Regions from separate parts of the Vibrio sp. 10N.261.46.E11 genome, predicted to be linked through region 1. Evidence: riboswitches for the same ligand, from Rfam matches in the RefSeq annotation. Region 1 holds a riboswitch; the other holds the start of a gene.

Region 1 (16,104 bases):
ACTTTGCGATAGCCCAGATTCAACAGGATCAAGTAGATAGCTATGCCGACCGTAAAGGCTGGGATATGTTGGAAGCTGAGAAGTGGTTAGGGCCAAATATCAACTAACTCTGGAATCAGTGAGTTGTTCGTAAAGCTAGAAAGAGAAAGGGTTGCTGAATCGCAACCCTTTTTGTATTTGTGATTTGGTTAACTCAACCCTATCTATTAATTGCCTTCTTATTCAAAAAGCTCTTGATGCAGTTTTTGAATTGCCAGTTTAGATACAGGTTCGTCCAACAAGAAGCACAGATTGTGTGGGCTTGCACCGTAGCAAATCATACGCAGGTTGAAGTCTTCAAGAGTGCCGAATACCTGCTTTGCATAGCCTTTGCTTTCGCTCATGTTGTTACCAATAAGCGCAACAAGGCATAGGTCGTGCTCAATATCGACAGAACACAGCTCTTCAAGCTCAAGACGAGCGGCTTCAGGTAACTCAGGAGCACCACCTGAAGTGTCTGTTTGATCCAGAGTGAGTGACACACTGATCTCTGAGGTGGTGATAAGATCGACCGAGATCTTATGTTTAGCAAGGATCTCGAATACCTTTGCCAAGAAGCCATAGGCATGAAACATGTTAGCGCTGCGGAGTGTAACCATAGTTTGGTTGCAGCGTAGGGCAAGCGCTCTAAATAGAGGGGAGCTTTCAACTTCTTGACGAATCCAAGTTCCACCGAGCTCTGGTGCTTTAGAAGAGCCGACAAATACTGGGATTTGGTGGCGCAGTGCAGGTACTAGAGTTGATGGGTGTAAGATCTTCGCACCAAAGTTTGCCATTTCCGATGCTTCACTAAAGCTGATCTCTGGGATAGGAGAAGCTTTAGGTGCAATACGAGGATCGGTAGTGTAGATCCCCGGAACATCCGTCCAAATTTCTAAGCCAATTGCTTGTACTGATTCGGCAATCAGTGCAGCCGAATAATCACTGCCCCCGCGACCTAAAGTCGTGGTGTTGCCTTCACTATCAGCGCCGATAAAACCTTGAGTAACGACAACTTGCTGTTGGCAAAGTGGCATAAGTTTCTCTTGCGCTAGAGCGGAAATATCTTTTAGTTGAGGTTCTGCTTTGCCGAAGTCATCATTAGTGCGCATCACTTCTCTGATATCAAAGCGAACTGCAGGTGTGCCTCGTTCACGAATGATCTGAGCCAAGATGTGTGTCGACATCAACTCGCCACATGCGACAAGGTGATCAGTCAGTTTGGTACTGGTTTGAAATGATGCCGCTTCTGCTGCGCTCGCAATGTCATCAAGAATGCTGTGAACTTCTTTTTCGATGCTGACTGAGTCTGCCAGTTGGCCAAGAATTGCGTTATGAATGTCCGCTAATTGAGCCATCAATTCCTGACGACGAGCTTTATCTTGAACGCCATTCGCAAGTTCAACGAGCAAATTGGTCACACCAGAACACGCAGAACTTATGACTAACTTGGTATTTGAGTTGTTTTCAATAATGGCAGCACAACGGCTCATTGCTTCAAAGTTGGCAACACTTGTACCACCAAACTTAGCGACATTAAAAGAACCAGCTACATTAGATGCACTCACGATATATCTCCCACGACTTCCTAAAATAAAATTACGGTTGGGTAATCCAACGTCCGATGTTTTTCGAAGAGAGTTTTAGAGCAAAAAGAGAGGAATTATTAGAATAGTAACCTCAGAAGCTCTTCACCATATAGAAATGGCGACAGTTGACGGGATTCAGCCCGCTCAACCGATAATAAAGGTCCTGCATCCTTTTATTATCTCGGCACTGCTCCCCATAAATGTTTTGTATTGGAAATGCGGTTCCACAAAACACCTGCCTGGGCAGTGCTCCTCTTCTGCTAGATAGCCATTTCATTGAACGCGTTTGCGCAAATAATGTCAATCACGTAACGTGAGATAATTGAAAAATAATTTTAACAATTATGTGACACTGGTTTGACCTCAATACTTATGGCTAATTGCTGAGGTAATCAATTTGCTTTAGGGTGGATTGTTGACAACATTAACGTAAGGTATGTACATGTCTAATTTAACACTCACTACTGCTATTGATAGTTTTTATCCGCCACACCGAACGTTAATGGGGCCGGGGCCTTCAGACATTTCTCCTCAAGTTTTACAGGCCTTAAGCCGCCCAACTATTGGTCACCTAGACCCGCTATTTATTACGATGATGGATGAGCTTAAACAGCTTCTCAAATACGCTTTTCAGACGGAAAACGAATTTACGATTGCTGTCTCTGCACCAGGCAGTGCAGGTATGGAAACCTGTTTTGTTAACCTGATTGAGCCTGGTGAAAAGGTGATTGTTTGTCGTAACGGTGTCTTCGGTGAGCGTATGCGAGAAAACGTGGTGCGCTGTGGTGGCGAAGCGATCCTTGTTGATGATGAGTGGGGCAAGCCCGTTTCAGTTGAAAAAGTAGAACAAGCACTATCGGACAACCCTGACGCTGTTGCGGTTGCTTTTGTGCATGCAGAGACATCAACCGGGGCGCTATCTGATGCTCAAGCTATCTCAGCTATCGCTCGTCAGTTTGATGCGTTAACGATTGTTGATGCAGTGACATCACTAGGTGGTGTGCCATTGCTGGTTGATGAGTGGCAGCTTGATGCGGTTTATTCTGGAAGCCAAAAGTGTTTGTCTTGTGTGCCGGGTCTATCTCCGGTGACTTTCTCTCAGCGTGCCGTTGATAAAATGAAATCGCGCCAGTCACCTGTGCAAAGTTGGTTCTTAGATCAAAGCCTAGTATTAGGTTATTGGAGCGGTGAAGGTAAGCGTAGTTATCACCATACTGCACCCGTAAATAGCCTCTATGCACTGCACGAGTCTCTCGTGCTATTGAAAAATGAAGGTCTAGATAATACTTGGTCTCGTCATCATGCGATGCATCAAGAGCTTAAAGATGGCGTAGAAGCACTAGGGTTAAAGTTTGTGGTTGATGAAGAGAGTCGCTTACCGCAGCTTAACGCACTTTATTTCCCTGAAGGAATTGATGAAGCTAAGATCAGAACGCAACTTTTAGAAGAGTATAATCTTGAAATTGGTGCAGGGCTGGGTTCTTTGGCTGGTAAGGCTTGGCGTATTGGTTTAATGGGTTATGGCGCTAGAAAAGAGAATGTCGCTTTGTGCTTAAAAGCGTTACAAGACGTTTTAAAATAACGCTAATAAATTGAAGTTTAAAAGAAAAGCGCACGAGAGAATGTGCGCTTTTTTGTGTCTAGGCTATAGGCTAAACGTCATTACAGCAAAATGACTCTAGATTCCTTGGCGTCATTTAGCTGAAGAAATGTTGTTTTCTGCTTCCGATATCTTCTTATACTGAACCTTGGAAAAGTCTCGATTTGGGAACAAGAAGCTCGCTTCACTGCGAATTTGTTCCGCCTTGCTGTGATCACCTAATCCTTGATACGCGAGAATCAGGTTACTGTAGAAAGTAGGCCTTGGCTTACTCTTTATGATCTCTAGCGACCAATCTATATAAGGTTGGATCAGGCTAGGATCGGCTTTGTAGAGGCCGATATTTAGATAGGTACTGTACACATCCCAATCATAGCGATCTTTCCAGACTACGGGGTTGGTTACTTGCTTAAGAATGTCTGGGTCTTTAGGCTTAGACAGCTCAAACTTAGTCAGGACATAGTTGGTATGCAGAGCGCTCAACATATAAAAACTGACCAAGATAGGTATTACTAAGCTCGATACTCGAAACAAGGTTTTACTGATGATACTGAACGGCTGTTGATAGTGTCGGGAAGAGCGTTGATCGACCCAGTAAATCAATATAATGAATGTTATCCAGTGAATCGCCGAGTGGTAAAAAGGATACTCAAGTTGAGAGTGCAAAAGGATTGGGATGAATAACGCGAGCAGGGCTAGACGCGTTCCCTTTGCAGAACTTGCTATGCGTGACATAACCAATATTGCAGCAATCAAGATTCCGATGATTGGTACTATGCCCCCTTCAACTCCCCAAAGCAGGAACTCATTGTGAGGGTGATCCATTGAAGGAAGGCCGGGATGATAGTTCGAGTTGAGTTGATGTTGGCGAGCCGTATACAAGGTGTACTCAGATTCAAATTTCCCGTAACCATAACCGGTAAATGGCTTTTCGATCATCATATCTAGAGCTTGTGGGAAGGTATAAGCTCGTGGGCTTTCTAGATTCACCTTCTTGCTAGCGATACTGTCTGTAGCACTGAGGTTAATAACCGTAAACGCAACAGCGATACCAGCCACTACTGATATACACCATCCGTAGAAGCGTTTCTTGGTCGAGAACTTGTATAGATAAGGCAGAATGCAGACAAACCCAATGACGGCAGCCAACCATCCGGTACGTGATACGATGATGATCAGCAGAGGTACGGTTAAGGCTGGTGTTAAATACAGTAGGAGTGACTCGCTGATCTTATGGTTATATTTAGCAGGCTGCCTTACCAAGAGATAAGCTGACAGCACAAAACCTGTAGCAAGAAAGCTTGCCATAACATTCGGTTGTTGGAATATCCCATATGGTCGGTTTGCAGCAGTGTTGTAGCCAAATAGGTTGCCAGGTTCTAATAGGAAATATTGCACATAGCCAAATAGTGCCTGTATGACAACAGCAAGCACAATGAACCACAAAATGCGCTGCTTGTGCTTATTGCTGAACTTAAATTGTTGCAGCACGACGAATAATGTAAAGCCCGCCCACAATCCAAGTAAGCGCCCTGATGCGGCTTGAGGAACTGCGTTGCTGTATAAAACCGGCAGTGTGAGTATGATGCAGCTTATCAACAAGCCAACGGTTAACTTTGAATATTTGAGTGTTCGGTTAGTGGCAAGCTGGTAGAAGCCAATCGCCAGCGTAAAGCTAAGAGCTAACCAAGTGGTTGGATTAAAGGATAAAGTGAGGCCAGAGCCTCCAGGGTTGGGCATGAAAAAATGCATGGCTAATAAGAATACAACAGCTAGAGAGGCAAGGAATGTCTTGTTAAGCGGAAGCTGAGTTCTCTGATTTTCTAGCTGGGTACCGCTAGTATGTATTGTTGCCATAAATCTCTAACCTTATAAAAACAGAGCTTGTTCCTTCTGAAACAAGCTCTGTTACTTTAACATTTTTCTGTCTGAACGCAGGGAGCTATTTTACACCTACTTCAAATTTAACATAGGCTTAAGGAAGCGAGCAGTGTGCGAACCTTCGACTAACGCCACATCTTCAGGAGTACCTTCTGCAACAATTTCACCGCCACCTTGGCCGCCTTCTGGGCCTAAATCTAAGATCCAGTCAGCCGTTTTAACTACGTCTAGGTTGTGCTCAATCACGACAACCGTATTGCCGTGATCACGTAATCTATGTAATACCGTTAATAGCTGCTGGATATCGTGGAAGTGAAGCCCTGTTGTTGGCTCGTCGAGAATGTATAGGGTTTTACCTGTATCTCGTTTCGATAGCTCACGTGCCAATTTAACACGTTGGGCTTCACCACCAGATAAGGTTGTCGCTGCTTGTCCGAGGCGAATGTAGGAAAGGCCAACATCCATTAAGGTTTGCAGCTTACGAGCAATTACTGGAACAGGGTTGAAGTACTCTCTTGCATCTTCCACTGTCATTTCTAGAACTTCGTCAATGGTTTTTCCTTTGTAGCGAACTTCTAGTGTTTCACGGTTATAGCGCTTGCCTTTACACACATCACACGGCACATACACATCCGGCAAGAAGTGCATCTCTACTTTGATTACGCCATCACCCTGACAAGCCTCACAACGACCACCACGAACGTTAAAGCTGAATCGACCTGGTTTATAACCACGAGCTCGTGACTCTTGTGTGCCTGCGAATAGTTCACGGATAGGAGTGAAGATTCCTGTATAGGTTGCAGGGTTCGATCTTGGTGTACGACCGATAGGGCTTTGATCTATGTCGATCACCTTATCAAAATGTTCTAATCCTTTAATCTTTTTGTGCTGTGCAGGAACAGCAGTCGTGGCCCCGTTTAATTGAGTGTGGGCGACTTTGAAGAAGGTGTCATTGATTAGTGTTGATTTACCTGAACCAGATACCCCAGTTATACAGCTGAATAAGCCAACTGGAATCGTCGCGGTCACATTCTTGAGGTTGTTCCCCGTCGCACCAACGATCTCTACAACCTTTTTCTTATCGATCGGCGTTCTCTCTTTTGGTACTGCAATTTCTTTTGCACCGCTTAGGTATTGTCCTGTCAAAGAGTTCGGGTTTTCGATGATGTCTTGCATGGTGCCTTCTGCAACCACGTGTCCACCATGCACGCCAGCGCCCGGACCGATATCGATAACATGGTCAGCACAACGGATAGCGTCTTCGTCATGTTCCACAACAAGCACCGTATTACCTAGATCTCTGAGGTGAACCAAAGTTTGCAGTAAACGTTCATTATCGCGCTGGTGGAGGCCAATCGATGGCTCATCCAAGACGTACATAACGCCAACCAAACCAGCACCGATTTGACTTGCTAGACGAATCCGTTGTGCCTCACCACCAGACAGAGTTTCAGCACTGCGTGATAGATTAAGGTAGTTCAAACCAACGTTGACTAGGAAATGTAGGCGGTCATTGATCTCTTTCATCACTTTATCAGCAATTTGTCCACGCTGACCGTCTAACTTCAATTCTTGGAAAAATTGCAGTGCGTCAGCAATACTGAGCTCAACGATTTCAGGCAGTGTTGTATCGCCGATAAATACATTTCGAGCTTCTAATCTTAGACGAGTACCATCGCAGCTTGAGCATGACTTCGTTGAGATGTATTTAGCAAGATCCTCTCGAACTGAGCTTGATTCCGTATCACGGTAACGGCGCTCTAGCGTATTTAAGATGCCTTCAAACGGATGACGCTTAACTCGAATATCTCCTCGGTCATTGATGTACTTGAATTCCACTTCAGTACGACCTGATCCTTTAAGAATGATCTCTTGAGTCTTTTTAGGCAGAGAATTAAGTGGCGCATACAAATCAAAACCATAATGTTCTGACAGCGATGTTAGCATCTGGAAATAGTAATAGTTCTTTTGATCCCAACCTTTGATCGCACCTTCTGCGATACTTAGGTTCTCATCCAAAATCACTCGGCTTGGGTCAAAATACTGCTGAACCCCAAGACCATCACAAGTACCGCATGCCCCAGCTGGGTTATTGAAAGAGAATAGGCGAGGCTCTAGTTCCTGCATGCTGTAGCCACACTTTGGACAAGCGAAGTTAGCAGAGAATACGATCTCTTCTTGGTCTGTTTCATCCATCCAACCGACGACAGCGATGCCGCCAGATAGCTCTAATGTGGTCTCGAATGACTCAGCTAAACGCTGTTGAAGATCAGGACGAACTTTGAATCTGTCTACCACAACTTCAATGGTATGCTTCTTATGAAGTTCAAGTGCTGGTGGATCGGATAGATCACAGGTTTCACCATCAATACGAGCTCGTATAAAACCTTGAGCCGCTAGGTTCTCAAGCGTTTTAACGTGCTCCCCTTTACGTTCTTTGACTATCGGAGCCAACAGCATCATCTTTGAACCAGCAGGCAGTTCTAAGACTTTATCGACCATTTGGCTGATGGTTTGTGCTGCAAGAGGGGTATTGTGATCAGGACAGCGCGGTTCACCGACACGAGCATAAAGCAGTCTTAGGTAATCATAGACCTCAGTGATGGTGCCAACAGTTGAACGAGGGTTGTGAGAAGTTGATTTCTGTTCGATGGAGATGGCTGGAGATAAACCTTCGATGTGGTCGACATCAGGCTTTTCCATGAGAGATAGAAATTGACGAGCATAGGCCGACAAAGACTCAACATAACGACGTTGACCTTCTGCGTAGAGGGTATCAAACGCAAGTGACGACTTTCCTGAACCTGATAATCCAGTGATAACCGTCAGCTTATCACGAGGTATGGTTAGGTTAATGTCTTTGAGGTTATGCGTACGAGCGCCTCTAATTTCTATTTTATCCATCTCAACAGACCATGTAATTTTAAGTGGCTAAAGTATTACATAGAGTGAGATTTGTGCAAAGTTTTACTGGATAAAAAAACAGTAAACAAAAAAGGGCGACTCTTTTGAGTCACCCTTGGAATCATTTAATGTGCTGTTAACCAACCGCTAATGGCTATTAATTAAATAGCTAAATAGCTAAATAGCTAAATAGTTAAACCGATCAATAGCTAAACAGTGGGTGAGCCAAAATTAGCGATTAAGCTTCTTTTGTTGTTGAGTGCTTACCTAGTTCGATTTGCTTTTGGTCTTTTTTGTATAGATTTTCAAAACAGTAGTTTGTTGCTTCGATATAACCTTCAACACTACCGCAATCAAAACGTTGGCCTTTAAATTTGTAAGCCAACACACAGCCTGCTTTTGCTTGTTTTAGCAATGCATCAGTGATTTGGATTTCGCCGCCTTTGCCTGGTTCAGTCTGCTCGATAAGCTCAAAGATATCTGGAGTCAGGATATAACGGCCAATGATCGCTAGGTTGCTTGGAGCAGTACCTGGTTCTGGTTTTTCTACCATGTCATCGACACGGAACAGATCATCTTTGATCATCTCGCCAGAGATAACACCGTATTTGTGAGTCTCTTCTTCAGGAACTTCTTGTACAGCCACAATTGAACAGCGGAATTGCTTGTATAAAGCAACCATTTGAGCCAGTACACCTTGCTGTTCGTTCACACAAAGGTCATCAGCAAGCACAACCGCGAACGGTTCATCACCCACAAGCTCACGCCCCGTCAAGATAGCATGACCTAGACCTTTCATTTCGCGTTGACGAATGTAGGTGAAGTTTGCTGCTTCAATCGTCTCACGAATATTGATTAGCAAGTCTTCTTTATTGGTACCGCTAATTTGGTGCTCAAGCTCGTAGTTCTTATCAAAGTGATCCATCAATGAGTGCTTACCACGGCCAGTAACAATACACATACCATCCATACCTGCTTCGATGGCTTCTTCAACGCCGTATTCAATCAGAGGTTTGTTCACAACAGGCATCATTTCTTTCGGCATTGACTTCGTTGCTGGTAGGAAGCGTGTACCGTAGCCAGCTGCCGGGAAAAGGCACTTTTTGATCATGATAAGACCCTTTATCTATAATAATTATTGATTCAACTGATTTGTTGATATTTCTGAGGGCAACTCTAGCATATGTTGTGTCGAAAATTCAGCAACAATACCTATGATTACTCGAGCTTCCCTCATAATTATTGTCAGATTAGAGGTGGAGCGGTTATGCAAGCAAGTTTTGGTTTGCCCATGCAATAGCTTGGACTCTATTTTTCACCGCTAACTTACGGAATATTTGATAGAGGTGGGATTTGACCGTGAATTCGCTAATGAAAAGGTCATCGGCTATTTGAGTATTTGATGATCCTGATTGAAGGCAGCGAATGACTTGGATTTCACGAATAGTTAAATCAACATTGGTTGGGGTCGTATTGGTATTGACCATATTACGATAATAAAATAGAAGCTGATTAGTCACCTTCCTTGGTAACCAATTATCACCATCGATCACTTCTTGAAGACCACGAGCAATCTTGTCCTTTTGATCTGTATTGTAAAACAGTCCTTTTAACACCCCGTAGGTCAGCAGCTCAGAGGTAGGAAGCTGTAGAGGAACATTGAATAAGATGATCTCATGATTCTTCCACATCACGGTCAGGTTAGGACAAATAGCCAGTAGCTGTTTTACCTCTTTGTAATCAACGAGCAGGATACGATTGCTCTGTTTCCTATCAACTAGCATCAATTCACCTGGTGTCATTTTGTAGAGAATTATGGATAAGTGTTTTTCTATCTCTTTAACATGTAGGTAGGTGTCGTTCGGGTCGATGCACAGAAAGTGTAAAGTGCGAGCGTATCGAGATTTTCTCATAGAAACGTCCTGTTTATATTTAATGAGATTTCACGTTGCCATGCACACTTTGACTTCTCTAGCGCTCTCATTATGAATTGCGTTGAATATCAATTCAAAAAGTAAATGAGTGGTTTGTAAGTGGAGAAAAAAGCAACATCGCTCTGAATATCATGATTTGTTACGTTTTTAATCTTTGTCGTGAGGAGAGAATAGGAATGCGATTTATCACTGAATAAAAGCATGCTATTCTTGTGCGCTAAAATTTCCAGAGACTATGAATTTAGACGGAGCAAATCATGGCTAGCCGTGGAGTTAACAAAGTTATATTAGTGGGTAACCTAGGTAATGACCCTGAAATTCGTTACATGCCAAATGGCGGCGCAGTAGCGAACATTACCATTGCAACGTCAGAGTCATGGCGTGATAAAGCAACTGGCGAACAGCGTGAAAAAACAGAATGGCACCGTGTTGCTCTGTTTGGAAAGCTGGCGGAAGTTGCTGGTGAGTACCTACGTAAAGGTTCTCAAGTTTACATTGAAGGTCAACTTCAAACTCGTAAATGGCAAGATCAAAGCGGTCAAGACCGCTACACTACAGAAGTTGTTGTTCAAGGCTTCAATGGTGTAATGCAAATGCTTGGCGGCCGTGCTCAAGGCGGTGCTCCTGCTCAAGGTGGTATGAGTAACAACCAACAGCAAGGTAGTTGGGGTCAGCCACAGCAGCCACAACAACAGCAGCAACAATACAGTGCGCCAGCTCAACAGCAGCCGAAAGCACCTCAACAAGCTCCTCAGCAGGCTCAACCTCAATATAATGAGCCGCCGATGGATTTTGATGATGACATCCCATTTTAAGCACTGTTTTTAATATATTATAAAAACAGTATTAAATTGGAAGAAGCCGCGTTCATCGCGGCTTTTTGTTACCTACAATTCTTAACGCTTTATTTACAACGTCAATTTATAGTATAAGTAGCAATACGGTATAATGTGAGTTGAAAAGGATTTCGTTATTCATGAGATATACCCCGACACTAAAATTGAGCACTCGATTGGTCGCATTTGTCACCGTGATAGTGATCAGTGCGATGTTCATTCTTTTTATTGGTGGCACACTCTCCTTTAAGCGTATTGGACAGGAATATTTAGACCATTATTTGGTTGGTATTGTCGACGTCGTAGATAAAGAGATGGAAGATCCAGATGCTGCGTATTCAATGCAACGTTGGATGCCTAAGATGTTGCAGGCAAGCAATATCGTTGAGATGAAGCTTTCAAACAAGACCGGTATCGTTTACAGATTTAAAGATACCTCCCCACAAATTGATCCAAATCGCCTCTATGAAAGAAGTTTCATTTTAGACCGAAATGAAGGCTATCAAATCGAATTTAAAGCACTCCCTCCTTATATTGGTTACAACTATTCGATTGAAGCTATGTGGTCGATTACTTTGGCGGTGGCATTGATCCTTTTCTGTTTGGCTCGTGGTGTTCGTTGGTTAAAAGAACAGTTAATGGGATCAGAGATTTTGGAAGAGCGAGGGAGAATGATCCTTGCTGGGCAGGTAGAGGCTCATTCAAAAGGGGACGAGCGAGAATGGCCATATACGGCAAGTGAAGCGCTTGATGTACTGATTGAAGAGTTGAAAGATGCACGCCAAGAGCGAAGTCGCTTTGATACTTTTATTCGCACCCATACTTTTCTAGATAAGCTCACTGGTACAGCCAACCGAGTACTATTTGATAACAAACTTGAATCGGCACTGCATGAAAGTGGCGCTCGTGGAGGCGTTTTACTGATACGTATCGACGAGTGGGAGCAAGTTCGAGATGCCAATGACAAGCAGATCACCGACGGATTTATTATTGAAGTTGGTGAAGTATTGTCGAATATTGTTCAGCGTTATCCCGACGTCATTTTTTCTCGCTATTACGAAGCAGACTTTGCCGTGTTTATTCCACATCAAGGAACAAAGGATATTGCGACGTTGGCAGCTCAATGTTTAAGGCAATTAGATAAATTGACTCCGCCGGACCCTTTGGAATCAGATAACTGGTGCCATATTGGCGTGACCATGTATACCGAAGGTGAACGTCATAGCCAAATTATGGATGAAACGGAAACCGCGTTAAAGAGCGCTCAGTTAGAGCGTATTAATAACTGGAGCCGTTACCCAAAAGAAAATAAAAGTGAGATAGACAGAGGCAGTGTTCGCTGGAGAACATTACTTGATAAAGCCCTGCTACCTGAAAATTTAGTAATCTTTGCTCAGCGGTGTTATCTTATGCCGGATTCAGGTCAAGCCAATGAATTGCATAAAGAAATATTTATTAGAATTCAAGATCCAGACAAAGGTTTATTGAAATCATCTCGCTTTATGTCTGCGGTAGAACAAGTCGGTTATCAAGCTCAAATGGATCAATCGGTTTTGAAGGTTTTGTTTAAGTCGCTGAAAGTATCAACACAGCCTGTCAATTATTCTGTGAACTTGAGTGTCACTCCGTTTGCAAATAAATCACATTTTAAATGGTTCAGAAGTGAGTTGTTACAGCTGTCTGCTCAGCATCGTTCTCAGCTTGCTTTTGAGTTTTCAGAAGGCCATCTAATTACTCACCTTGATTATATGCGACCAGTGGCGAAGATGTTACGAGGGTTAGGGTGTAAAGTGGTGGTTGGCCAAGCTGGGCGAACCATTGTTAGCACTCATTATATAAAGGATTTGAAGGTTAACTATATTAAGCTTCATCGAAGTTTGGTAAAGAAAATCGATCAAAGGCATGAAAACCAACTGTTTGTTCGAAGTCTGATTGGAGCATGCGGTGATTCTCCAACTGAAGTGATCGCGGTCGGAGTTGAGACAAAACAAGAAAAGAATACCTTGATAGAGTTAGGTATTAACGGTTATCAAGGGAGATATTTCGACGAAGAACAACAAATAATTCCCTTGCCTATTCTAGGGGAGAAGACAGTGAAAGCTGAATCCGTTGTAAAAGTCGGTCGAAGAAATCGATGGCGTAAGAGTAATAGTTAAGCATGAATTTTAAAGCGATTTTAGACAAAATAAAGCCAACGAATAATAACGGTAGTTCTCAAGTTGTCCTTTTGGGCAATGATACCGTTTATATTTCATCGGCTGAGTCAGAACCTCAAGTCACCAGTTTTCCTGTGGTTAACGGTGACTGGGAAAGTGCGCTGAAAAAATTGTTGAGCAGTGAGTCGCTTACTAGTGATAGCCTTCAACTAATTGTTTGTGCGAACTACTACCAAACTTATCAAATTGATAAACCGGACATTCCACAGAGTGAATGGTCGGTTGCACTGCCTTTTCTATTGAAAGATCTGATCTCTGAAAGGGTGGCTGATATTACAGCGAGTGCGGTAGCGCTACCGACCTCGAATAAGCTACAAGTGTATGTTTTTCCTAAAAAGCTATTGGACAAACTTGTAAGCATTACTAATTCAGCACAAGTTGAGCTTAAAGGTATTGCTCCCGAAGATGAAGTTTGGGGCTACAGTGCTGGTGAGCTCTCTAATTTCATTCTTTTACAACGCAGCCCCAACTCACATTTTAAGCTTGGTGCATTTGTTGAAAACACTGTTTGCTTCCAAAGAACAATCCGTAGTGTTGTCCCCCCCTTAACTGGTGCCGCATCAAGTGCATTACAGTTGGACGGCTTGGCTTTAGAGCTCCAACGATCGATTGATTACCTTTCTTCTCAAATTAAAGGCACCCAACTTCATCAGTTAAAAATCTGCTGTGATGAGGAAGATGAAGCTGAATTGCAGAGTGTGTTAAATAGCACATTGAGTTCGACCGTTTCTTTGCTTGTTGAAGGTGAACGCGAAAATTCAGAGAAATGGTTAGTTACGCTCGCGGCTGAAAAGAATATTTTTAACGTTAATCTCTACCCTGAGCACCTTAAGCCTAAAAAAGAGTATTTCACTCTAGTAAATGTGGTCATGGTTTGGGGGCTTGTGTGTACCTTGTTGCTTGGCAGTTATGGTGTCATGCAGTATCAAGCATTGAGTTTGGATGAAGAGCTAGCAGCTTTACAATATGACTTGAACCAGCTTAACCAAGAAGTGAACCAATTAAACAGTCAGTTAATTCAACATAAACCATCTCCGAATAAGGTAGCTGCGGTTGCTCGTCTCACTAGTGAGATACAAGCTAATAAAGAGGCGTTGAAGGCGGTCAGTCAATTCGATGAATCTCAGCAAGTCGGGTATTCTGGCATCATGAACTCCTTCGCTCAATTAGGCCGAAATGACATCTCGCTTTCGCACATATACATGACTCACGATACCTTAGAGCTTAATGGTTTTGCCCGTGATGCAAGTGTAGTTCCAAACTGGGTTGGTCAATTTAAGAATGAACTTAATTTAGTCGGACGCACCTTTGAAAAGATAAAGATAGGTCGTAATGAGCAAGATGTGGTGACGTTTGAGTTAAGTACTCATAGGGAGAGTGAATAATGCAACTGTGGAATCAGCTTAGCGATAAGTTTCTTGCGTTAAGCCTGAGAGAGAAATGGCTACTTTTCGTGTGTGGTCTAGTGGGCTTATCCATGCTTGTATTTACCTTATTGATTGAACCTGCCTATCTTGATGTACAAGAAAAGAATGTGAAGTCGATGAGCCTTACGCAGTCAAATCAGAAACAACAAGGTGAATTACTTGTTCTACAAGCCAAGTTGAACAAAGACCCAGATAAAGAAATTGATCTTGAGTTAAAAAAACTATTGGTTGAGAGTCAAGAGCTATCACTTGAGCTCGCTGAAATCGTTGATAGGTTGGTTACGCCTTCTCAAATGGCACAGTTATTAGAGAGCGTTCTTAATGCAGGTAATGGACTTAAGCTTGAGTCTTTAGAATCGTTACAACCAGAAGCTATTTCGGACAATCAAGAGAACAGTGACAATTCAAAGTACTTTCTCCATCCTGTTAGAATGGAGTTGACGGGTAGCTACTTCGATATTTCAATTTATCTTCAAGCACTTGAGTCACTTCCTGTGAGCTATTATTGGCGCACGTTTGAGTATTCAGTAGAAGAATATCCCAAAGCTCGACTTGTGTTCGAGGTTTACACCCTAGGTACCAGACAGGAGTTTATCGGTGGTTAGAACTCTAGTGTTATCTTTACTGTTTGGTAGTTCAGTGGTATGGGCAAAACAAGACCCAACTGCGCCATTAGGTTGGCTTTCGCCCCAACAGAAATCAGCATCAGCTAAAAAGGCGCCAGTTCAATATCGTTTACCGTCTCTAGAGAGCATTGTTTGCAAGGGCGATACACCTTGCTATGCGATTATGAATGGTCAGATTCTCGAACAAGGAGAAACGATCAGAGGGTACCGAGTTAAGAACATAGATCCAGAGTACGTCACTCTGCAGAGAAGCTCTAAGCAGTGGAAATTAGAGATGTTCTCTTTAGATGTTAAGAATAATTAAGGTTAGAGTGAAGACATGCGTAAACTTGTAGTAGCAATTCTAGTGTCATCTTTAGTCGGCTGTTCGATGGGGCATAGAGACCCTGTTGAGATAAAAGAGTCTTTAAACGAATCTATTAATGAAGCGAATAGCAAAGCACTTCATAACTTACCTTCGTCAGTGCAAGATGACCTTATGCCTCAGCTAAGTTCGGACTCTATGTCTTCGAACATGGAAACGGTTAAGCGCTTTCGTATTCAGGCAAAAGACGTTGAAGCGAGAACCTTTTTTGCAAGCCTAGTGAAAGGTACAGAGTACAGTGCCGCGATTCATCCAAGCGTTGCTGGGAAACTCACTCTAAATCTAACAGACGTGACGTTAGATGAAGTGTTGGCTGTTGCTCAGGATATGTATGGATACGATATTGAAAAGCGCGGCAAAGTGATTCAAATTTACCCTGCTGGCTTGCGTACGGTGACGATTCCTGTGGATTACTTGCAAGTAAAGCGCTCTGGTCGCTCTTTGACAACGATTACCACAGGAACAATTACAAATTCAGACTCTAAGCCATCGGGTTCTTCTAATTCTAGCTCCAAGTCTGATTCGTCCAATTCATCTGATTCGTCGAGCTCTACATCGAACGGCGGTACGGAGATTGAAACGATATCTGAAAGTGATTTTTGGCCGCAGCTTGAAGTAGCTGTCGCCCACTTAATTGGTTCTGGTGATGGGCAAAGTGTAGTCGTTACGCCGCAAGCTAGTGTGATTACGGTGCGAGCTTACCCGGATG
Region 2 (16,104 bases), on a different contig from region 1:
AAAGAGCAGCTTCCTGTGGTATTGACGGTTGGTATTAAGCTTGGCTGTTTGAGTCATGCACTACTAACCGCAGAAGTGATTCGTGCTGATGGACTGAACCTGGTGGGCTGGGTTGCAAACCGCATTAACCCAGGTACTGAACATTACGCCGAAATTATAGCGATGCTTGAAGACAAGCTAGGTGCACCGAAGTTAGGTGAAATCCCGTATGTGCCAAGAGCAAAGTCTAAGAACATTGGTAAGTACATAAATGTACAGCCATTGCTTGATCTTTAAACTTCGAGTTATACGTTAAACAAGAAAAGGGCTGCAATCGCAGCCCTTTTGCTTTGTTAAGCCTTTGACCATTAGCTTATAAACAGCTGGTCTTTTATATCAGCAAGCTAGGGATTAATGTTCTTTGGTAAGTCCCATTAGTGCTTGCTGTGTTTCTGTGATTTTTGCCTGCGCCGTTTGTGGAGTTAGGACCCCAATCTGCTTTTTTGCTTCTTCTTCAGTAATCCCTAGGTGACAGCACAGTAAATCGATAGCCATTTGAGTGTTAGTACCTTCAACCATGATTCTTTCCTTTTTGTACATGGACTAGCCAATAAATCATCTGAAGCCACTGTAAACGGATTGTCATGCCGACACCATACGACTTAGGTCTAATAGATTAGGGGTAAGCCGAATAGGGCCTCGTAATCAAATGTTGCAATTTAATGCTTAACCTTGTTTTCTTAATCTAAGACTATATGTATAAGTAAGTATAAGTCTTCAAGGTTGGAATAAATTGCTGTCTGCCTTGTCTATAATAATAAGTTTTATAAAAACAGCTTTCATGCGGAGATAAGTAATGAAGCGAGTAATGTTGTTCCTTGCAACCAACCTAGCGGTTGTATTGGTACTAAGTGTTGTTCTTAATATTGTGTACGCAGTTACAGGTATGCAACCTGGTAGCCTATCAGGCTTATTGGTGATGGCTGCAGTATTTGGCTTTGGTGGCTCATTCATTTCATTAATGATGTCAAAGAAAATGGCGCTACGCTCAGTAGGCGGTATGGTCATTGAAAGTCCACGTAACGAAACCGAACATTGGTTGATGGAGACGGTAAGCCGCCAGTCTCAACAAGTTGGTATTGGTATGCCAACAGTGGCGATTTACGATTCGCCAGACATCAACGCGTTTGCGACGGGCGCTAAGCGTAATGATTCATTAGTAGCAGTCTCTACGGGTCTGCTACACAACATGACGCGTGATGAAGCTGAAGCGGTATTAGCGCATGAAGTGAGTCACATCGCGAACGGTGATATGGTGACCATGACGCTAATGCAGGGCGTGGTGAACACGTTCGTTATCTTCCTATCTCGTTTCATCGCCAATATTGTTGCGTCGAATGACAACGAAGAAGAGGGCGGCAGCAACATGATGGTGTACTTTGGTGTGTCTATGGTGCTGGAATTAGTATTTGGTTTCTTAGCAAGCTTCATTACGATGTGGTATAGCCGTCATCGTGAATTCCATGCCGATGCAGGTGCTGCGCACTTAGTAGGTAAAGAGAAGATGATAGCAGCACTAGAGCGTCTTAAGGTGAGCCATGAGCCACAACTCGAAGGTTCTATGATGGCATTTGGTATCAACGGCAAAAAATCGCTTACAGAGCTTCTGATGAGCCACCCACCGTTAGACAAGCGTATTGCGTCTCTACGTAACATGTAATATCGAACACAAGCTACTGTCGTTAAGTGGCAATATGTATTTGAAAGGCTTCCTTCGGGAGGCCTTTTTTGCGCTTGGCGTTCAAGATAATAACTATCCGAGGAATGCGTTTCTGGTGATACTGGGTTGCGATGTTGAATGGGGAATATTGAACAGACTGAGATGAGCAAGGTCATTAGGTGAGGAGACTTTGTGAGCGTTTGCTGAGGAATTTTGTGCTCATACCGTTTGTCCCGAGCAACAAAAAGGCTTCCACATGGGAAGCCTTAGTCTATTCTGTGATTCGAAATTCGAATCTTACAGCTTGTCAGTTAGCTCGATAGCTTGACCGATGTAGTTCGCTGGAGTCATCTCTTTCAGACGAACTTTCTCGTCTGCAGGGATTTCAAGGCCGTCGATGAATGCACGCATGCCTTCGCCATCTACACGTTTACCACGAGTTAGCTCTTTTAGCTTCTCGTATGGCTTCTCGATGCCGTAACGGCGCATTACTGTTTGTACTGGTTCTGCTAGTACTTCCCAGTTCTTGTCTAGTTCAGCAAGTAGCGCTTCACGGTTAACTTCTAGCTTGCTAATGCCTTTCAGAGTCGAAGTGTATGCAATGATAGCGTAGCCAACACCAACACCTAGGTTACGAAGAACCGTAGAGTCAGTAAGGTCACGCTGCCAGCGAGAAACTGGAAGTTTTTGTGCAAGGTGGCTGAATACTGCGTTTGCTAGACCGAGGTTGCCTTCAGAGTTTTCGAAGTCAATTGGGTTAACTTTATGCGGCATTGTAGAAGAACCGATTTCGCCAGCAATAGTCTTCTGCTTGAAGTGACCAAGAGCGATGTAGCCCCAAACGTCACGGTTGAAGTCTAGAAGGATAGTGTTGAAACGAGCAACAGCGTCGAATAGCTCAGCGATGTAATCGTGAGGTTCGATTTGAGTTGTGTACGGGTTCCAAGTTACGCCAAGAGATTCAGTGATGAACTCTTCGCTGAACTGGTGCCATTCAACTTCTGGGTATGCAGAAAGGTGTGCGTTGTAGTTACCTACCGCACCGTTGATTTTCGCTAGAATCTCAACGCTTTCGATTTGCTTGTATTGACGTTCCATACGGTACGCAACGTTAGCCATCTCTTTACCCATAGTAGAAGGAGAAGCTGGCTGACCGTGTGTACGAGACAGTAGAGGAATATCACGGTACTCGTTCGCAAGTGCTTTGATAGCATCGATTACGTTACGAATTTCTGGAAGAATCACTGTGTCACGAGCTTCTTTAAGCATAAGCGCATGAGATGTGTTGTTGATGTCTTCAGAAGTACATGCAAAGTGAATGAATTCGTTAACTGCGTGAAGCTCAGGAACGCCCGCAACTTTCTCTTTCAAGAAGTACTCAACCGCTTTTACGTCGTGGTTTGTTGTGCGCTCGATCTCTTTGATACGCAGAGCGTCTTCTTCGCTGAAGTTAGCGGCTAGTTCATCAAGAAACTGGTTAGCTTCTGCACTGAACGCTGGTACTTCTTTGATTGCATCAGTAGCTGCAAGCTTTTGTAACCAACGAATTTCAACGATAGAGCGGTACTTTAGTAGGCCAAACTCACTAAAGATGCTGCGTAATGCAATAGTCTTACTTCCGTAACGGCCGTCTACTGGTGAAACAGCAGTCAATGCTGACAGTTCCATGGTGTTCTCCTGAATTGAGTTTTCTAAATTTTGAGAGGTTTATACCAGTAACAATCTCAATTGTCACGCATATTGCGCAATCGTTTGCGTGAGAGTTGTGTTGATACAAAAAACAAGCTCGCGACAAGGCGCGAGCTAATAAATTACATTCGAGCTAGTAGGATTTGAGCCTGCTCGATCATCTTCTTACGACCGAAGATAAGGTGGCGACGCTTGCCGCCAACTTGACGCCATAGCACAGCGCTTCGAATCCCTGATAGAAGCAGCGCGCGAACCTTATGTTGGCTCGATGTCTGTTGAAGTACAGACGGTGTACCAGAAACCTGAATGCGTGGGCCGATAGGGCTGACGACATCAAGGTAGATGCTCGCAAGGTTGCTGATCATTTGCTCGTCAAACAGATCAAAGTGTTCAGTTTGGCGCTCTGCAGTTTGAATGCGATCACCAAGCTGAGACATAGAGTCGTTGCGAGAAGACAGCTTACGCTCAAGCGCCATCAAGCTGATGATGTAACGAGTGATATCGCTACCTGCTGGAGTACTATCGATACCTTTTACTAAGCACTCAAGGCCAAGCTTTAGGTTCGCTTCACGTCCAAATACACCCACGGTATTCGCTGGGTTGGTATTTAAAATGGCACTGAGTGAAGCTTCGAAGGCATCTTTATCACAATGGCCGTCTTTCGCTACTTGTTGAACCAAAGCCACAGCTTGGCAAATTCCGGCGAAAGCAATAGTACGGTCATAAAGTGTATTAGCCACGTAGTAACTCCTAGTTGTCTTCTATCGTTTATCGTTTGATTGATTAGATGCGTTTTTCGATGATACCACCACCAAGACATACTTCGCCTTGGTAGAACACTGCAGATTGACCTGGGGTCACAGCGATTTGTGGGTCATCAAAAATAACCTTAATGTTCTCATCATCAATTGGGATGATTGTACAAGGAATATCTGTTTGACGGTAACGTGTTTTTACCGTGCATGTCATAACTTCAGTAATTGGTGTGCGATTTACCCAATGAAGTTGAGATGCGATCAAACCTTCTGATTTCAGAAGAGGGTGGTCTTTACCTTGTACCGCGATCAGTACATTACGCTTGAGGTCTTTTTCACCAACAAACCATGGTTCTTCATTACCGCCGCCACCTTTGGTGCCACCGATATGCAGACCTTTACGTTGACCTAGTGTGTGGTACATCAAGCCTTGGTGTTGACCAATCACTTGGCCTTCTGGCGTCTCGATGTTACCTGGTTGTGCTGGTAGGTATTTGCCTAGGAATTCGGTGAATTTACGCTCACCAATAAAGCAGATACCTGTAGAGTCTTTTTTCTTCGCAGTGATCAAGTCTTGCTCTTCAGCAATGCGTCGCACTTCAGGCTTCTCTAGTTCACCAACAGGGAATAGGCTGCGTGCTACTTGATCTGAGCTTAGCGTGTATAGGAAATAGCTCTGGTCTTTGTTGCTGTCTAGGCCACGTAGCATTTCTGGTTTAACGCCAGCATCGAGCTCTTCTTGAGTAGGAAAAGTACGACGAACGTAGTGACCCATCGCGATGTAGTCTGCGTCTAATACTTCATCCGCAAACTCTAAGAATGCTTTGAATTTGATTTCTTTGTTACAAAGGATATCTGGGTTCGGTGTACGACCCGCTTTGTATTCTTCCAGAAAGTACTCGAATACATTATCCCAGTACTCTGCTGCAAAGTTGATAGTGTGAAGGTGGATACCTAACTTGTCACATACCGCTTGAGCATCAGCAAGGTCTTCAGCTGCCGTGCAGTATTCTTCGTTATCGTCTTCTTCCCAGTTTTTCATGAAAAGGCCTTCTACCTGATAGCCTTGTTGCTGAAGAAGATACGCCGATACTGACGAATCTACACCGCCGGACATACCTACAATTACTTTCTTTTCGCTGTTTCCAGAGCTGATATCTGACATGTCTAAACACCGTTACTATTACTTGGTCGCAGATTCTAACAGAAAGAGAAACACCGTGACAGATCCGAGACCGGAATCACAGTTTCATTTGCACAAATAATGCGCTGACTTCGTTAGAGAATCGCATGAACGCGAGGAGACTCGCTAGGATGTCAGATCTATATGTGGCATAGTCGCTCAAAATCCAAGAGCTGAGATAAAAAATGTCTGAACAAAATGAGTTTATGCAAGAAGAACAGTTGATCGAGATTATCGAGAACCAACTTGAAGATGGGCAACCAGTAAAAGTTAAAGAGACGCTAATGCGTTTAATGATGACAGGTACACCTCGTGAAGAGGCAATTGCAGCGATGGCATGTGCACTGGCAATTGAAGTATTTGATGTAATGAAAAACGGCGCAGAGTTTAATCAAAAACGTTACGCCGAGCATTTGGGCATGCTGCCTGATCTTAGCTTTATGGAAGGCGAATAAAAAAATAGCCTAGCAAACGTTTGCTATAGTTTGAAAGATTGCCGCGTTAAATATAGCGCGGTAGAATCCGCCACCTATTTCCCCTTGACTTAGACTAGCCCTATGAAATTCCCTGGACAACGTAAATCAAAGCACTATTTTCCGGTTCACGCTCGTGACCCTTTAGTAAGCCAAGCTCAAACGAGCAAAAGAATGTCACGTACCCATATTATCGGTATTGACCAAACTTTGGTGGATATTGAAGCAAAGGTGAGTTCTGAGCTAATCGAAAAATATGGCTTAAGTAAGGGACACTCTTTGGTTATTGGTGATGAAGCTGCTGAATCTTTGTATCAAGAATTAAAAGAACAGTGCCTGATTACCAATGAATACGCAGGTGGCACAATTGGTAATACATTACACAACTACTCAGTATTGGCGGATGACCGTTCAACACTGTTAGGTGTAATGAGCCAAGATATTAAAATTGGTAGCTACGGTTACCGCTATTTATGTAATACATCAAGCAGAATGGATCTGAACCATTTACAAGGGGTAGATGGCGCAATTGGTCGCTGCTTTGCATTAATTACAGAAGATGGTGAACGTACTTTCGCAATTAGCGAAGGACAAATGAACCAATTAAAACCAGAAAGCATCCCTGAGAAAATTTTCAAAAGTGCTTCTGCTTTAGTATTAACGGCGTATTTAGTTCGTTGTAAACCAGGTGACCCTATGCCTGAAGCAACAATGAAAGCTATTGAGTACGCGAAGAAATACGATGTACCTGTTGTTTTAACGCTTGGTACTAAATTCGTTATTCAAGATGATCCAGAGTTTTGGAAAGATTTCCTTGAACAACATGTAACCGTTGTTGCAATGAACGAAGACGAGGCTGAAGCATTAACTGGTGAAAGCGATCCTCTAGCTGCTTCAGACAAAGCACTAGATTGGGTAGACTTAGTTCTATGTACAGCAGGCCCTGTGGGCTTGTTTATGGCGGGTTACACAGAAGATGCAGTGAAGCGTGAAACATCATTACCGTTGTTACCAGGCTCGATTGCTGAATTTAACCGTTATGAGTTTAGTCGTCCCGCACATAAAGATTTATGTGAAAATCCAACGAAAATCTATTCGCATATCGCACCTTACATGGGCGGCCCAGAAAAGATTAAGAATACTAATGGTGCCGGTGATGCTGCATTGTCTGCTCTATTACATGATATGGCCGCTAATAAGTACCATAAAGAAAACGTGCCTAACTCAAGTAAGCATCAGCATTCATTCTTGACGTATTCTTCTTTCTCACAAGTTTGTAAATATTCAAACCGCGCTAGTTATGAAGTATTAGTTCAGCACTCACCACGATTATCTCGTGGTCTTCCTGAAAGGGAAGACAGTCTAGAAGAAGCATACTGGGAAAGATAAGGTACTTTCTTTAGTCTGCAGTACTATCAGTACCCGTTGGTTTATAATACTAATAGTGAAAATATAAAAAAGGCTCCGAAAGGAGCCTTTTTTGTTTCTGAATATATTGAAGCCGTAAATAATACTTTAGTCGACTTAAATATTAATTCTATTGCTTAGTGGGTTATTGATTATTCACTTAGCAAGCTCGATGCCTTAAAGAGCAAACTCTTCTAGAGATTTACCAGCATCTAGTTGTTCTTGGATAGCTGAAGGCGTACGGCCTTGACCTGTCCAAGTTTTCTCGTCGCCATTCGCGTCTACGTATTTGTATTTTGCTGGGCGAGGAGCGCGCTTAGATTTTGTTGTTTTAGATTTTGCTTCACCAGAAAGTGCAGCAATAAGATCGGCAACATCGATGCCGTCTTTTGCGATTTGTTCTGCGATAGCAGAAAGCTTAGCTTCTTGCTCTGCTTTTGCTGCGCGTTCTTCAGCTTCAGACTCTTGACGTTCTTGCACAACAATAGTCAGCTTGTCTAGCGCTTCTTCAAGTTGCTCAAGAGTTAATTCACGTGAGAACGCACGAAGGCTACGGATATTTAATAGAGTTTTTGTTAATTCAGACATGATATTTCCCATCAAGGTAAACTAAATAATCCCCCTAATAATAAACAGAGCCTAAGAATAAAACAAATAGTATTTCTTCTATTAGTTATTTAAATAAAAAAATGAGACGGGTGTTTTAAGATGAAAAGACAGACCTCTAATGAACTTATAATAATTATTAAGAATATCTTAAAAAAAACAGGTGATATCTGATATGTGTTAAGTGGAGTAAACCGTAAAAGTTGACTACTGTTCTATTGATTACTTCATTAACAAAAAACTATTTTTTCTCGGAATGATATGTTGCATTGTTGCTCTTGATGGGTACAATTGCGGCTACCTGATGCGGTGCTTTGGTTAATCTGTTGTTAGACTCTGGTTTACACGGTTAATAATGTTACCGCACGTAGAGGTGCAATTATAAAGAGTAGTTTTCGTTGGGGTGATGCCAATGAACGGGAATGAAAGGTGTAATTGCCGAAGTAAATTGTATATCTAAGCAATTTGCTGGGGTTGTGCTCAATAGGTACAACACTGCCATAGTCTTAATTTTAAACTATGGAGCGCTACTGTAGGGTTGGGTGAAGTGTTCACTTCCCTTTCGCTTAGTTCAACATGAGCTTGATAAGCCGTATCAAGTTTATCTGCAGTAGATCTCTAGCCAAATAAAAAACTGGTTTTTGAAGATCATGAATTTAATAGATTTTGCAACATCGCCTTTATCTTTGCTTCCGCCCCTTGTGGCTTTAAGTCTTGCTATTGTTACCCGCCGTGTATTGGTTTCTTTGGGTGTCGGTATCATCATGGGTGCGATTCTACTTGCTGACTACTCAGTAGGTAACGCAGCTAGCTACGCCTTTACTAAAGTATCTGGTGTTTTCATCGAAGATGGTGGTATTAACACTTGGAACATGAGCATCGTTGCTTTCCTAATTATCCTTGGAATGACAACGGCATTATTAACACTGTCTGGCGGTACTCGCGCATTCGCTGAGTGGGCACAGTCTCGTGTTAAGAGCAAGCGTGGTTCAAAACTACTTGCTGCATTTTTAGGCGTATTCATCTTTGTTGATGATTACTTCAACAGCTTAGCGGTAGGTGCCATCTCTCGCCCTGTAACTGACCGCTTCTACGTATCTCGCGCTAAGCTAGCTTATATCCTAGATTCAACTGCTGCTCCTATGTGTGTGATCATGCCTGCTTCTAGCTGGGGTGCTTACATAATCACTATCATTGGTGGCATCTTAGTGACACACGGTGTGACAGAGTATTCTGCACTGGGTGCTTACGTTCGCCTTATCCCAATGAACTTCTACGCTGTGTTCGCACTATTAATGGTGTTTGCAGTGGCATGGTTCGGTCTAGACGTTGGTAAGATGCGTGAGCATGAAATCGAAGCATCTCAAGGCCGTGGCTTTGAAGGCGACAACGATCAAAAGCAAGCACACGATCTAAACGAAGAGCTAGATATTCAAGAGAGCGAAAACGGTTCTGTTTCTGATCTCGTTATGCCAATCGTAGCGTTAATCGTCGCGACGGTTGCAGCAATGCTTTACACCGGTGGCCAAGCGCTTACTGCTGATGGTCAAGCATTCTACTTACTTGGTGCATTTGAAAATACAGATGTAGGTAAGTCTCTGGTTTACGGTGGTGTGATTGGTTTACTCGTCGCGTTAGCAACGGTATTCAAACAGAAACTGCCTATGGCTGATATCGCAAGAACAATGTGGATTGGTGCAAGCTCAATGTTTGGCGCTATCCTTATCCTTGTATTTGCATGGACGATTGGTTCTGTTATTGGCGACATGAAAACAGGTTCGTACCTATCCTCTCTAGCAACAGGTAACATCGATTACCACTGGCTACCGGTTATCTTGTTCCTTCTTGCTGGCCTAATGGCGTTCTCGACAGGTACATCTTGGGGTACGTTCGGTATCATGTTACCGATTGCTGGTGACATGGCTGCTGCCTCTGACATCGCGCTAATTCTTCCTATGCTAAGTGCGGTTCTTGCGGGTTCTGTATTTGGTGATCACTGTTCTCCAATCTCGGATACAACGATTCTGTCTTCTACAGGTGCGCGTTGTAACCACATTGACCACGTATCGACTCAGCTCCCTTATGCGCTGTCTGTGGCGTTCGTATCGTGTATTGGTTTTATCACCCTAGGAATGACATCATCAACTGGCATTGCATTTGGCGCAGCGTCTCTAACGTTTGTTGCGGTATGTTTTGCATTGGCTTATTTCTCTCGTTGCAAGATAGCAACGTGTAAAAGCTAATCATCATTTGATTGAATAATGAGAAGGGAGGCGTTTGCCTCCCTTTTTTGTGTTCGTTAATTTAATTTTAAATTTCGTGAAAAAAGTTCGAATAAATGGTTGAAAAAGGGTGTCAGCTTAGTTAGTGTGGAGACAAGACAGCAAACAACCTAAGAGCTGATAAGTATGCGTAAATTAGTAATGAACATTCATCACCATCATCACCCTATCTAGTCTTTCGGGGAGATTTACGTATACCCGGGAGCAAGAATTCTCCCGGTGGTTAAGTCAAAGAATTTAGATTTAAACCCTCGGGACGAGAAAGTCTTCCGAGGGTTTTTTAGTTTTAGCACTTTAAATAATCAATAAATTCAAATATTTGCACAGGGATATAGCAATGCAGACACAACGCCTAAGAATCGCAATTCAAAAGAAAGGTCGCTTAAGTAAAGAGTGCCAAGATCTACTTAAAAAATGTGGTGTTAAATTTAACATCATGGGTGAGCGCTTAGTTGTTCATTCACTAAATATGCCAATCGACTTGTTACTGGTTCGTGATGACGACATCCCAGGCCTTATCATGGACGGTGTAGTTGACCTAGGTTTCATCGGTGAAAATGAACTAGAAGAAGTTCGTCTAGACCGTGTTGCTCTTAAGGAGCCTTCAGAGTTTCGCACACTACGTCGTTTAGACTTCGGTGGTTGCCGCCTTTCTATCGCAATCAACAAAGATGAAGAGTACAACGGCCCACAAGACCTAGCGGGCAAACGTATTGCGACAACCTACCCACAACTACTTAAAGCCTACATGGACGAGCAGGGTGTTGAATTCAGCACTTGTATGCTAACAGGCTCGGTTGAAGTAGCGCCTCGCGCAGGCCTTGCAGACGCTATCGCCGATTTAGTTTCTACAGGTGCGACGCTAGAAGCAAACGGCCTAAAAGAAGCAGAAGCTATCTTCCAATCGAAAGCAACACTGATTCAACGTGTTGGTGATTTCGACGCAGACAAAACCGCACTGATTGAAAAACTACTGACTCGTATGCAGGGTGTTCAACAAGCCAAAGAGTCGAAGTACATCATGCTTCACGCGCCAACCTCTCAACTAGAGCAAATCAAAGCACTACTGCCTGGTGCTGAAGATCCAACGGTTCTTCCACTATCTACAGACAAAGACAAAGTTGCCGTGCACCTAGTAAGTACAGAGAACTTGTTCTGGGAAACAATGGAGCAGCTTAAAGAGTTGGGTGCGAGCTCGATTCTAGTATTACCAATCGAAAAAATGATGGGGTAGTGACGATGAGAACTGTTGTTTGGCAATCTTTAAGTGAATCACAGCAAGACTCGGTATTAGAGCGTCCAGCTATTACTGAAGGTGCAAACATCACAGCGACTGTTTCTGATGTTATTGCAAAAGTACGAAATGAAGGCGATGCCGCTCTTAAAGAGCTGACTGCAAAGTTTGATGGTGTAACTCCAGAATCTATTCGAGTCAGTTCGAATGAAATCGAAGAGGCATGTGCTCGTCTAACACCAGAAATGAAGCAAGCGCTTGAGCAAGCTTATAGCAACATTGCTAAGTTCCACGAAGCTCAAAAGCCTCAACCTATCAAAGTTGAGACACAACCGGGCGTTGTGTGTGAGCAAGTGACGCGTGCGATTAATACTGTTGGCCTTTATATTCCGGGTGGCAGCGCGCCACTTCCGTCAACGGTTCTTATGTTAGGTGTACCCGCTCAAATCGCGGGTTGCCGCAAGGTTGTGCTTTGTTCACCTCCGCCAATCGCTGATGAAATCTTGTATGTCGCTAATCTTTGTAAAATCGACGAGGTTTACAATGTGGGCGGTGGTCAAGCGGTGGCTGCAATGGCTTACGGGACCGAGAGTGTGGCTAAAGTCGATAAGATCTTCGGCCCAGGTAACGCCTACGTAACGGAAGCTAAACGCCAAGTAAGTAACGACTTCCGTGGCGCTGCGATCGATATGCCTGCTGGCCCGTCTGAAGTGTTAGTGATTGCAGACGAAACTGCGGATGCTGACTTCATTGCTGCTGATCTACTGAGCCAAGCTGAACACGGGCCAGATTCACAGGTTGTATTAGTAACACCATCGCCAGTTATTGCCGACCAAGTAACAGGTGCCGTGCAAAAGCAACTGAAAGAGCTGTCTCGTGCGAACATCGCTCAGCAAGCATTGGCTTCAAGTCTAATCATCATTGCTGAATCGATCACTCAAGCGATTGCGATTTCGAATTTCTATGGTCCTGAGCACTTGATTGTTCAGACCAAGAGTCCACGAGAATTACTGCCGTTGCTAGACAATGCTGGTTCAATCTTCTTGGGTGACTGGTCTCCAGAATCTGCGGGTGACTACGCATCAGGCACAAACCACGTTCTGCCGACTTACGGCTATACCAAGACTTATTCAAGCCTAGGTTTGGCGGATTTCTCTAAGCGTATGACGATACAAGAGTTAACAGCTGATGGCTTACAAGGCCTAGCGCCAACGGTAGTGACAATGGCGGAAGCCGAAGGTTTGGACGCACACAAACGTGCGGTGACCATCCGAGTTGAAAAATTAAATCGATTTGAACAGCTAAATAAAGCGAAATAAGGGTAGGGCATGGAAAAGTTAGCAAGAAAACAAGTTCAGGCTCTAACACCTTACTTGTCTGCAAGACGCATTGGTGGCAGCGGAGATGTATGGTTGAACGCCAACGAATCTCCGTTTGATAACGAGTACAACCTGAACTTGTCTCGTCTTAACCGCTACAGTGAATGTCAGCCAAAAGAGTTGATTGACGCTTACGCTCAGTATGCAGGTGTTACTCCGGAACAAACACTGACAACGCGCGGCGCTGACGAAGGCATTGAACTACTGATTCGTGCGTTCTGTGAGCCGAACGAAGACGCTATTCTTTACTGCCCACCCACTTACGGTATGTACGCAATCAGTGCAGAGACGATTGGTGTTGAGCGTAAAGTGGTGCCTCTGACTTCTGAATGGCAATTGGATCTTCCTGCTATTGAAGCTCAACTTGACAACGTAAAAGTGGTGTTTGTTTGTAGTCCAAATAACCCAACAGGTAACTTAGTTAACCGTAAAGACATCGTTAAACTGCTTGAAATGACACAAGACAAAGCGATTGTGGTGATGGATGAAGCGTATATCGATTTCTGCCCTGAAGCATCAACGGTGGATTTGCTTGCTCAGTATCCGAATCTAGCGATTCTTCGAACCCTATCGAAAGCATTTGCTTTAGCGGGTTTACGTTGTGGCTTTACGCTAGCGAACAAAGAGCTTATCGATGTATTGTTAAAGGTGATTGCTCCTTATCCAGTGCCAATCCCTGTTGCTGACATTGCCGTTCAAGCACTTTCAGAGCAAGGACTAGCGCGTGCTAAGTTCCAAGTTCTGGATTTAAGTGCTAACCGAGCGTATTTACAAGCAGGTCTATTAGGCATGCCTCAAGTGACGGTATTTGATGGTTGGGCTAACTACCTACTGGTTAAATTCCCGAACGGCGATGAGTTATTTAAAGCGGCTTGGGATACGGGCATCATTTTGCGTAATTCACCAATTGAAGACTGTGTTCGTATTAGTATTGGTAATCGCGAAGAGTGCGAAAAGACACTTGGATTCATTCGTAACTTTTATCAGTAACGAAAGGTTTACCAGTAATAACATTTGCCAGTTTGAGTGGATTAATTGCAGGCTGGCAAGTGAAACCAATATTTTGGGTTAGCGTTGATTTTAGCTAGGCCAGCAGATTTAAAATTAAAAGGAAGTTCAAGTGAGTAAACAACAGAAAATACTTTTTATAGACCGTGACGGCACCTTAATTGTTGAGCCGCCAGTTGACTTTCAAGTAGACCGTTTAGACAAACTAAAATTCGAACCGTTAGTGATCCCTAGCCTACTTGCACTGCAAGATGCAGGTTATCGCTTAGTGATGGTTACTAACCAAGATGGTCTAGGCACAGATAGCTACCCGCAAGAAGAGTTCGATGCTCCACACAATATGATGATGGAGTTCTTTGAGTCTCAGGGCGTTAGGTTTGATGATGTTCTAATCTGCCCTCACTTTGATGAAGACAATTGCTCTTGCCGCAAGCCTAAGCTGGGTATGGTTAAAGAATACCTACAGGGCGGTAAAGTTGACTTCCAAAAGTCAGTCGTGATTGGTGATCGAATGACGGATCTTCAACTTGCTGAGAACATGGCAATTCGTGGTATCCAATATGGCCCGGATGCAGAAACTGAAGGCACGCTTAACTGGCCACAAATCGTTAAAGATCTGACGGTTAATGCGCGCATTGCTGAAGTGGTTCGTACCACTAAAGAAACGGACATCAAGGTGGCAGTAAACCTTGATGAAACCGGTGGCAACAAGATCGACACAGGCATGGGCTTCTTCGATCACATGCTTGATCAAATCGCGACACACGGCGGTTTCCAAATGAACCTGACTGTGAAGGGCGATCTACACATTGATGATCACCACACAGTAGAAGATACCGCTCTTGCTTTAGGCCAAGCATTGAAAGATGCATTAGGCGATAAACGTGGTATTGGCCGCTTTGGTTTCAGCCTACCAATGGATGAGTGTTTGGCTCAGTGTGCGCTAGACCTTTCTGGCCGTCCATACCTGAAGTTCGATGCTAAATTCAGCCGCGAGCAAGTGGGTGACCTTTCAACAGAGATGGTGGTTCACTTCTTCCGTTCTCTAACCGATACATTGGCTTGTACGCTACACCTTTCTTCTGACGGTAATAATGATCACCACATCATTGAGAGCCTATTCAAAGCGTTTGGCCGTACTCTTCGCCAAGCAATCAAAGTTGAAGGTAACGAGTTACCAAGCAGCAAAGGCGTTCTGTAAGGCTAACGTTAGCAAGGAAAAACAATGAAAGATCAAAAAGTCGTTATTATTGATACTGGTTGTGCCAATGTTTCCTCGGTGAAGTTTGCGATTGAACGTCTAGGCTACGCAGTTGAAATTTCAAAAGAACCAGAAGTTGTTCTTGCTGCGGACAAGCTATTCCTACCGGGTGTAGGCACAGCAAGTGAGGCAATGAAGAACCTACAAGAGCGTGACCTTGTTTCTCTTGTGAAGAAAGTAGAGAAGCCTCTGCTAGGTATTTGTTTAGGTATGCAGCTGTTAGGCAAATTGTCTCAAGAGAAAGGCCAAAAGGCTGACGCGTTAGTTGAATGTTTAGGCTTGTGTGATGGTGAAGTTCGTTTACTTGAAACGGGTGATTTACCGCTACCACACATGGGTTGGAACACAGTTACCGCGACACCTAACCACCCTTTATTCAAAGACATTGAAGAAGGCGAGTACTTCTACTTTGTACATAGCTTCGCAATGCCGGTGGGTGATTACACTATCGCACAATGTGATTACGGTAATCCGTTCACAGCAGCGGTGCAAAGTGGCAACTATTATGGTGTTCAGTTCCATCCAGAGCGTTCGTCAAAAGCTGGCTCTAAGCTGATTCAGAACTTCTTGGAATTGTAATAAGGATTTGGCAGCGGCTAACGTTGCCCTATAAGGAATGTAAATGATTATTCCCGCGTTAGATTTAATTGAAGGCCAAGTAGTTCGCTTATTCCAAGGGGACTACGGGCAAGTAACAGAATACAAAGTAGACCCAGCAGAGCAGTTCAACCTGTATCACCAAGCTGGCGCAGGTTGGCTTCACCTTGTTGATTTAACCGGCGCAAAAGACACAACGGCTCGTCAGTTAGACTTGATCGCTAAGCTACTTGCTAGCACGCCTGCGAACATCCAGATTGGTGGTGGTGTGCGTAACGAACAAGATGTCGTTGATCTGCTAGAAGCTGGCGCGCAGCGCGTTGTGGTTGGTTCTACGGCAGTTAAGCAACCTGATTTGGTTAAAGGTTGGATGGAGAAGTACGGTGCGGAAAAAATCGTGCTGGCTCTGGACATCAATATTGACGAAAGCGGCACACGTAAAGTCGCGATTTCAGGTTGGCAAGAAGATTCAGGTGTGACGATTGAAGCGCTGATTGAAGACTACCTCACGGTTGGCCTTAAACACGTTCT

Evidence for each region. Region 1 has a riboswitch for lysine ahead of lysC (lysine-sensitive aspartokinase 3). Riboswitches for the same ligand answer to the same signal wherever they lie in the genome.
Region 2: it holds a riboswitch for lysine, as region 1 does, so the genes downstream of both, AB4407_RS07010 (Na+/H+ antiporter NhaC family protein) here and lysC (lysine-sensitive aspartokinase 3) in region 1, are expected to answer to the same signal.

The regions. Positions count from the first base shown of each region.
Region 1 covers NZ_JBFRQW010000050.1:69,868-85,971, reverse strand. Annotated here, with positions in the region: gene metH (methionine synthase) at 1-107, shown strand, start outside; gene lysC (lysine-sensitive aspartokinase 3) at 219-1,586, opposite strand; lysine riboswitch at 1,695-1,872, opposite strand; gene AB4407_RS16215 (alanine--glyoxylate aminotransferase family protein) at 2,050-3,189, shown strand; gene AB4407_RS16210 (PglL family O-oligosaccharyltransferase) at 3,301-5,064, opposite strand; gene uvrA (excinuclease ABC subunit UvrA) at 5,161-7,992, opposite strand; gene galU (UTP--glucose-1-phosphate uridylyltransferase GalU) at 8,231-9,103, opposite strand; gene AB4407_RS16195 (LuxR C-terminal-related transcriptional regulator) at 9,258-9,905, opposite strand; gene AB4407_RS16190 (single-stranded DNA-binding protein) at 10,184-10,741, shown strand; gene csrD (RNase E specificity factor CsrD) at 10,903-12,918, shown strand; gene AB4407_RS16180 (MSHA biogenesis protein MshI) at 12,921-14,363, shown strand; gene pilO (type 4a pilus biogenesis protein PilO) at 14,363-15,010, shown strand; gene AB4407_RS16170 (MSHA biogenesis protein MshK) at 15,003-15,335, shown strand; gene mshL (pilus (MSHA type) biogenesis protein MshL) at 15,351-16,104, shown strand, end outside.
Region 2 covers NZ_JBFRQW010000020.1:17,883-33,986, forward strand. Annotated here, with positions in the region: gene bioD (dethiobiotin synthase) at 1-276, shown strand, start outside; gene AB4407_RS06970 (hypothetical protein) at 391-558, opposite strand; gene htpX (protease HtpX) at 836-1,699, shown strand; gene purB (adenylosuccinate lyase) at 1,997-3,367, opposite strand; gene hflD (high frequency lysogenization protein HflD) at 3,511-4,128, opposite strand; gene mnmA (tRNA 2-thiouridine(34) synthase MnmA) at 4,172-5,308, opposite strand; gene AB4407_RS06995 (hypothetical protein) at 5,512-5,781, shown strand; gene AB4407_RS07000 (inosine/guanosine kinase) at 5,884-7,188, shown strand; gene AB4407_RS07005 (H-NS family nucleoid-associated regulatory protein) at 7,384-7,794, opposite strand; lysine riboswitch at 8,173-8,350, shown strand; gene AB4407_RS07010 (Na+/H+ antiporter NhaC family protein) at 8,463-10,055, shown strand; His leader region at 10,244-10,379, shown strand; gene hisG (ATP phosphoribosyltransferase) at 10,432-11,328, shown strand; gene hisD (histidinol dehydrogenase) at 11,328-12,647, shown strand; gene hisC (histidinol-phosphate transaminase) at 12,657-13,697, shown strand; gene hisB (bifunctional histidinol-phosphatase/imidazoleglycerol-phosphate dehydratase HisB) at 13,828-14,916, shown strand; gene hisH (imidazole glycerol phosphate synthase subunit HisH) at 14,941-15,555, shown strand; gene hisA (1-(5-phosphoribosyl)-5-[(5-phosphoribosylamino)methylideneamino]imidazole-4-carboxamide isomerase) at 15,599-16,104, shown strand, end outside.